Methylomagnum ishizawai: one gene and its partner. The protein of the gene in region 2 binds, or shares a complex with, the protein of the main gene of each other region. Links are inferred from orthologs where the notes say so. Each region holds a gene or a part of one and is shown on either strand. Other genes may lie near its edges.

What was found.
Region 1: the proteins of trxB (region 2) and trxA are in contact, whole or in part, in a crystal structure (PDB 1F6M), measured with the Escherichia coli proteins. The link is inferred for Methylomagnum ishizawai from one-to-one orthologs.

What each region holds. Positions count from the first base shown.
Region 1 is NZ_FXAM01000001.1:3,825,153-3,828,766, forward strand. The notes cover bases 451-3,437. They hold trxA (thioredoxin TrxA), read right to left. Parts: upstream 2,114-3,437; coding sequence 1,787-2,113; downstream 451-1,786. Other genes in these bases: rho (transcription termination factor Rho), read right to left, coding at 451-1,593; B9N93_RS17065 (HD-GYP domain-containing protein), read right to left, coding at 2,270-3,437. Outside these bases: B9N93_RS17050 (type I restriction endonuclease subunit R), read left to right, coding at 1-119; more of rho, read right to left, coding at 337-450; more of B9N93_RS17065, read right to left, coding at 3,438-3,481. UniProt on the Escherichia coli protein: Participates in various redox reactions through the reversible oxidation of its active center dithiol to a disulfide and catalyzes dithiol-disulfide exchange reactions.
Region 2 is NZ_FXAM01000001.1:2,247,477-2,250,975, reverse strand. What follows is about bases 473-3,344. They hold trxB (thioredoxin-disulfide reductase), read right to left. Parts: upstream 2,450-3,344; coding sequence 1,496-2,449; downstream 473-1,495. Other genes in these bases: B9N93_RS09950 (DNA translocase FtsK), read left to right, coding at 2,776-3,344; B9N93_RS26830 (hypothetical protein), read left to right, coding at 1,330-1,425; B9N93_RS09965 (SulP family inorganic anion transporter), read right to left, coding at 473-907. In the rest of the region: more of B9N93_RS09965, read right to left, coding at 1-472; more of B9N93_RS09950, read left to right, coding at 3,345-3,499.

The DNA.
Region 1 (3,614 bases), 1.6 Mb from region 2 along the record:
TCCGAATCATGGTGAAGACCATCTTGAAGAAGTACAAATACCCGCCCGACAAGCAGGAGGCCGCGACGGAGACGGTGCTGAGGCAGGCGGAAACGCTATCGGCTGCGTGGGTGGAATAGCTTTTCGATTGGAGGGGATAAAACGCAAAAAGCCGGTGTGAACCGGCTTTTACTTTTTTCAAAGCTTGAATCTATTGGTCGGGGAGGCCGCTTGGGCAGTCAAAGCCGATGCCAATTCAGAATCATCAGTATTCAAAAACCGGCTTCAGACTGCTTACATCGTGGTTACACGAAATCAAGACAACATAAAAAATCGATATATTTCAATAGCTTAAAGCTATCTCTTCATCATGTCGAAGAATTCCTGGTTGGTCTTGGTGTCCTTCAGCTTGCCCAGCAGGAATTCGCTGGCCGCCATCTCGTCCATGGGCTGGAGGATTTTGCGGAGGATCCAGCACTTTTGCAGCTCATCCGGCGGCACCAGATATTCCTCGCGGCGGGTGCCGGAACGGTTGATATTGATGGCGGGATAGACACGCTTCTCGGCGATCTTCCGTTCCAGGTGCAATTCGTTGTTGCCGGTGCCCTTGAATTCCTCGTAGATCACCTCGTCCATACGCGAGCCGGTATCGACCAGGGCGGTGGCGATGATGGTGAGGCTGCCGCCTTCCTCGATATTGCGGGCCGCGCCGAAAAAGCGCTTCGGGCGTTCCAGCGCGTTGGCGTCCACGCCGCCGGTCAGCACCTTGCCGGACGACGGAATCACGGTGTTGTAGGCGCGGGCCAGACGGGTGATGGAATCCAGCAAGATCACCACGTCGCGTTTATGCTCGACCAGCCGCTTGGCTTTTTCCAGCACCATTTCCGCCACCTGCACATGCCGCGCCGGGGGTTCGTCGAAGGTGCTGGACACCACCTCGCCCTTGACGCTGCGCTGCATCTCGGTCACTTCCTCCGGGCGCTCGTCGATCAATAGCACGATCAGATAGCACTCGGGGTTCTTCTCGGCGACGGAATGGGCGATGTTCTGCAAGATCATGGTCTTGCCGGCCTTGGGCGGCGACACGATCAAGCCGCGCTGGCCCTTGCCGATGGGGGCCACCAGGTCGATCACGCGGGCGGTGAGGTCTTCGGTGGTGCCGTTGCCGAGTTCGAGTTCCAGGCGTTCCTTGGGGAACAGCGGGGTCAGGTTGGTGAACAGGATTTTGTGCTTGGCGTTCTCCGGCGGCTCGTAGTTGATCTGCTCCACCTTGAGCATGGCGAAATAGCGCTCGTTGTCCTTGGGTGGGCGGATCTTGCCGGAGATGGTGTCGCCGGTGCGGAGGCTGAACCTGCGGATTTGGCTGGGGGAAACATAAATATCGTCCGGCCCCGCCAGGAACGAACTATCCGCCGACCTCAGGAAACCGAAACCATCGGTGAGGATTTCCAGCACGCCGTCGCCGTAAATATCCTCCCCACTCTTGGCCTGTTTCTTCAGGATGGAGAAGATCAAATCCTGTTTGCGGGTCCGGGCCACGCCTTCGATATCGAGGGTCTCGGCGATTTCGATCAGCTCGGAAACAGGCTTACGTTTGAGGTCGGTCAGGTTCATAAATTGAGTTGGGGGTCAAGGGGGTGGAACAAGGGCAAACCCATCGTCTGCGGGAGTGTTCTCGACCGGGGTGTCGAGCCGGAGGAAGCGTGCCGGGGGGCGGCGCGGGCTGGGGGCGGCGAGAGGATGCGGTTCAGGTTAGCATGGTCTGGAAAAACCCGCCCGGCGGGGCCGGTGCGGGTGGATGGAATCCTCAGAGGTTGTCGTGGATGAACTTGGACAGTTGGGACTTGGCCAGGGCGCCGACCTTGGTGGCTTCCACTTCGCCGTTCTTGAACAGGATCAGGGTCGGGATGCCGCGCACGTTGTAGCGCTGCGGGACGAGGTTGTTCTCGTCGACGTTGAGCTTGGCGACGATCAACCGGTCCGCGAAATCCTCGGCGATCTCCTCCAGGATCGGCGCGATCATCTTGCAGGGACCGCACCATTCCGCCCAGAAATCGACCAGGACGGGGGTTTCGGATTTCAATACCTTGTCCTCGAACTCGGCATCGCTCACATAAAGGATGTTATCGCTCACAATGATCTCCACATTGTCGGATGGAAGGGGATGGATTGGGATGGTATCGGGGGCGGCCGCAGGGGGCGGCGCTGGACGGGCTGGCATTTCCTTGCGAGTGGGGCCATTTCAGCCTAAACCCGCCCTAAATGCAAGCCCCGTGTTTCCAGGGGGTTTTTAGTTGAAGAGCTTGATCAGGGTATCGCGGTATTGGCGCGGATCGATATCCAAATACCCCGGCGGACGCACCAGCTTCACTTTATACGGCTGGCCGCGTCCGTCCACCTGTTGCTCCGCCATATCCACCAACCTTTCGACCGGGTTGTGGTCGGGATCGCGCACCACCAGGATACGGGGACGCAGGCGCTGGCCCGGATTGGTTTCCAGCACCAAGGCCACATCCCCGTTGCTCAGCTCGACGATGCTGCCGGGCGGATAGGTGCCGAGGCAGGCCAGGAAGCGCTCGACCAGCTTGGCGTCGAACTTGTTCGACTTCGCCTTCTTATTCAGCAGCATGATGGCGTCGAGGTGGGTGCGGGCCGGGCGGTAGGGACGCTCGCTGGTGACATCGTCGTAGGTCTCGACGATGCTGACGATCTTGGTGTGGAGATTCAATTGCACATCGTGCAGGCCGCGGGGATAGCCGGAACCATCGACATGCTCGTGATGGCAATAAGCCACATCGACCGCGCCAGCATAGACATTGCGGGCCGACATCAGGATATCCCGGCCCAGCTTGGGATGTTGGCGTAGGATCGCCTGCTCTTCGGCGTTGAGCCGGCCGGGTTTGTTCAGGAGGCTGTCGGCGATGGAAATCTTGCCAACATCGTGCAGAAGGCCGCAGGTGCCGAGTCCTTCCAGCGCTTTCGGCGACAAACCGAGATAGCGGCCCAGGAGGATGGAGAACACGCAGACATTGAAGGCGTGCTGGCTGGACTGCTCACCCTTGTTGCGGATCTGGGCCATATAGAGCATGGCGTCGGGGTTGCGGAGGATGCTGGCGACGCACTCCGACACCGCCGATTGTCCCAATTGCACATCCACGCTCTGGCCGAAGCGGATATCGTCGATGAAGGATTTGAGGAGGCTGGAGGTCTGTTCACGGGTGGATTCGGCGGCTTGGATTTCCTGGTCGAAGCTGGCCGATTTGCCGGCCCTGGAAAACGGCTCCCGGATTTCGTCCAGCACCATATGGACCACATGGGTGCGGTGCATGTCGATATAGACATACTCGCAATATTGCGTGACCGCCTGGATATCGGCGGGACTGGCCAGCTCGAAACCCTCGAACAAGAACGGGGTTTCGCTCCAAGGTCGGTCCAGTTCGCAAACATACATGCCAAGACGCAAGTCTTTGGCGCGGATTTTGACTCGTTCGGTATTGCTCATCGTTCCATCCGAAGGGCCGGACGGTACCCGGGCCTGGATTTGTTTGGCTTTGGCAGGATCGCAACCCTGCGGATTGGGTGGACCATCCTGGGGAGATACCCGGACATATATCATTTACTATACATACTTCGGG
Region 2 (3,499 bases):
CCAAACCCTGCGCCTTCAATTCGCGGTTGGTGGGGGCGATCCGGCGCAAGGGATCGAGCTTGTCCACGGCTTCCAGGCTCAACAGGGTTTCGAGGCTGGCGATGACGGCGATGGTGGCCGCCATGGTGTACACCGCCGGGTTGGCGAGCTGGGCGAAATCCGGGAACACCAAATGCCCGGCGAAATCGCCCAAGCCCTGCAAATCCGGCAAGGCCACCCGGTGGACCTCGGCGATGGCGAAAGCCGTGCCCTGGCTCAACAGGTTGAACGCCACCCCGAAGGCCACCGCGACCAGCGGGCCGGGTATCCAGGCCAGCGGCTTGAACCAGCGGGTTTCCCACAGCACCATGATGACGAGCGCCCCCAGGCTGACCAGGGCCGCGCCGGGGGAAATGGCGTCGAAGGCGAGGAAGATTTCATCGAGGGTGCCGCCGGGCGTCTGGGGGATGTAGGTCTCCTCGCCCGACAGGTCCGCGCCGTAACCCACGGCATGGGGCAATTGCTTCATGATGAGGATCAAGCCGATGGCGGATAGCATCCCCTTGATGACCGAGGACGGGAAATAAGCCCCGATCATCCCGGCCCGCAGGAAGCCCAGCGCCAATTGCAACAACCCCGCCAGCACCACCGCCACCAGGAAGGCGGGAAAGCCGCCCAGGTGGTCGATGCCCTGGGCCACGATCACCGTCAGCCCCGCCGCCGGTCCCGACACGCTCAGTTGCGAACCGCTGGCCCAGGTCACGATCAAGCCCCCGACCACGCCGGCCACGACGCCCGATAACAAGGGCGCACCCGAGGCCAGCGCGATCCCCAGGCACAGGGGCAGCGCGACCAGGAACACCACGATCCCGGCCGGAATATCCCGGCCAAGATATCGCCAATAATAGGAAAACTGTCTACGGATCATGGGGTTGTCCTCCTGGAGGATACGATGCCGGGGATGGGTCCGGGCGTTGCGGGTCGCCGTCCAATAGTTTCGATGCGAAACTATTAAACCAGACTGTAGAGGGCGACGCAACAGCTTAGGTTTAAATAAACCGTACCATTGGCTTTTTTAAACCGCAACGGGTTATTTGAACCGTAACGAGGGATGGGGTTCCACTAGGCGGTGGATTTAGGATCTGGCCAGAAATAACTTCCCGGCTTCCCGCCGGAACAAGCGGGCCGGTGGATAATGAAGGCCTTGGCGGATTGAGGGACGAGTGGGGATGATGGGTTACGACGAAGCCATCGAGACGAAGATGCGGCGGCTGTTCGAGAGGCTGTCGGAGAAGGACCGGCGGAGGTACGCGGGGATCGAGACGGCCAAGTTTCCCTCATCGGGAAATCATGGCTCGATATCTCGCTGAAATCGCTTGGGAAACCAAGGTATGGGTAGCGGATGCCCCTCCATTTCAATGGCGAGCGCTTCCTTGGGCCACATGATCCACCTTAACCACCGACAAACAGGATTGAACCGGCGCACGGCACGTCCACACGCCGGTCCCAAACCCGCTTACTCCAGCCCGTCCAGATACTTCTCCGCATCCAAGGCCGCCATACAGCCCGACCCCGCCGAAGTCACCGCCTGCCGGTAGACCGAATCCGCCACATCGCCCGCCGCGAACACGCCCGGCACGCTGGTCGCCGTGGCGTTCCCGCCCAGGCCGCTCTTGACCACGATATAGCCATCCCGCATTTCCAACTGCCCGGCGAAGATTTCAGTGTTCGGGCTATGGCCGATGGCGACGAACACGCCGTCCAGCTTGATATCCTGGGTGCTGCCTTCCCGCACATGCTTGATGCGGAGCCCGGTCACGCCCGCGTCGTCGCCCAAAACCTCGCCCATCACATGGTTCCAGGCGATGCTGACCTTGCCCTCGCGCTCGCGTTCGAGCAACTTGTCGGCCAGGATTTTCTCGGAACGGAACTTGTCGCGGCGATGCACCACGGTCACATGGGAGGCGATGTTGGCGAGGTAAAGCGCTTCTTCCACCGCCGTATTGCCACCGCCGATCACGGCCACCGGCTTGTTGCGGTAGAAAAAACCGTCGCAAGTGGCGCAGGCCGACACGCCCCGGCCCTTGTAGGCTTCCTCGGAATCCAGCCCCAGATAACGGGCCGAAGCCCCGGTGGCGATAATCAAGGCATCGCAAGTGTAGGTGGCGGAATCGCCCATCAGCTTGAACGGGCGGGCCGATAAATCGGTGGTATGGATATGGTCGAAGATGATCTCGGCCTCGAAGCGCTCGGCATGGCGCTTCATGCGCTCCATCAGTTCCGGTCCCTGCACGCCCTCGGCGTCGCCCGGCCAGTTGTCCACTTCGGTGGTGGTGGTGAGTTGCCCGCCCATTTGCAGGCCGGTCACCAGCACCGGCTTCAGATTGGCCCGCGCCGCATAGACGGCGGCGGTATAGCCCGCCGGTCCCGAGCCCAAAATCAGCAAGCGGCAATGTCTCTGTTCAGTCATCGAATTCCTCGGTGTTGGGAGTGGCACAAAAAACCAAGTATGACGGTGTGGGATTTGAGCGTAAAGGTTCCGGTCCGCGTCTTGGGGGCGTTGCCGGAAACCTTGTGGAAGCAGGCTATTTCAGGGTGGCGCTTGGCGTGATTGGCCACCCCCGGAGCGCGGACTTTGGCTTGCGTGCCGGGTCGGCCCATGCAAACTCAAAATTCGCGCTCCAGTTTGCCCGGCCCTGTCCGATGGCGCGACCGTGAACGGGCGCTCTTGAACTCTCCCCCCCAATCCCGAACAATAGCGCCCGCATCGTTTATTCCTTTGATTTGGTGGGCATTTTGGCTGATTTCCATAAAAAGCTGCTCGACGGCCAAGACCTGGGCGCGGTCCTGGTGCGGGGCTTGCGCGAATCGGTGTTCCTGGTCTATCTGGCGGTCTCCTTGTTCCTGCTGGTCGCGCTCATCACCTTCAACGCCGACGATCCCGGTTGGAGCCATATCGGCACCGGCAAGACCATCGCCAACGCCGGCGGCGCGGTCGGCGCCTGGGTGGCCGATTTCTTCCTAACCCTGTTCGGCGTCACCGCCTTCCTGTTCCCGTTCCTGCTGGCGGGCTATGGCTACATCATCTTCCAGGGCCGTCTCGCCGCCCCGGCCAATCCCATCGACAGCGCCCTGCGCTGGACCGGCTTCGGCGCGGCCATCGCGGCGGCGGCGGGACTCACCGACCTCCACGTCATCCATCCGCCCTTGGCCTTGCCCGGCACCAGCGGCGGCATCCTGGGCGGGGAAACCGCCGAGTTGCTCGCGGGTTCGTTTGGCCGGGCGGGGTCGAGCATCTTGCTCCTGACCGTATTCGTGGCCGGGATTTCGCTGTTCACCGGGCTGTCCTGGCTGGGTTCGTCGCTGGGCTTGATCGACCTCGTGGGCCGCGCCGCCTTGATCGCCATCGACGCCGTGTTGTCGCTGTTCCAACCGTTCAAGCCCGCGCCCGCCGCTGGGCCGGAAGTCGAAGCCGAGTCCGAACCCGGCACCGCGCCGCCCCTGGAACCCGCGCCCACCA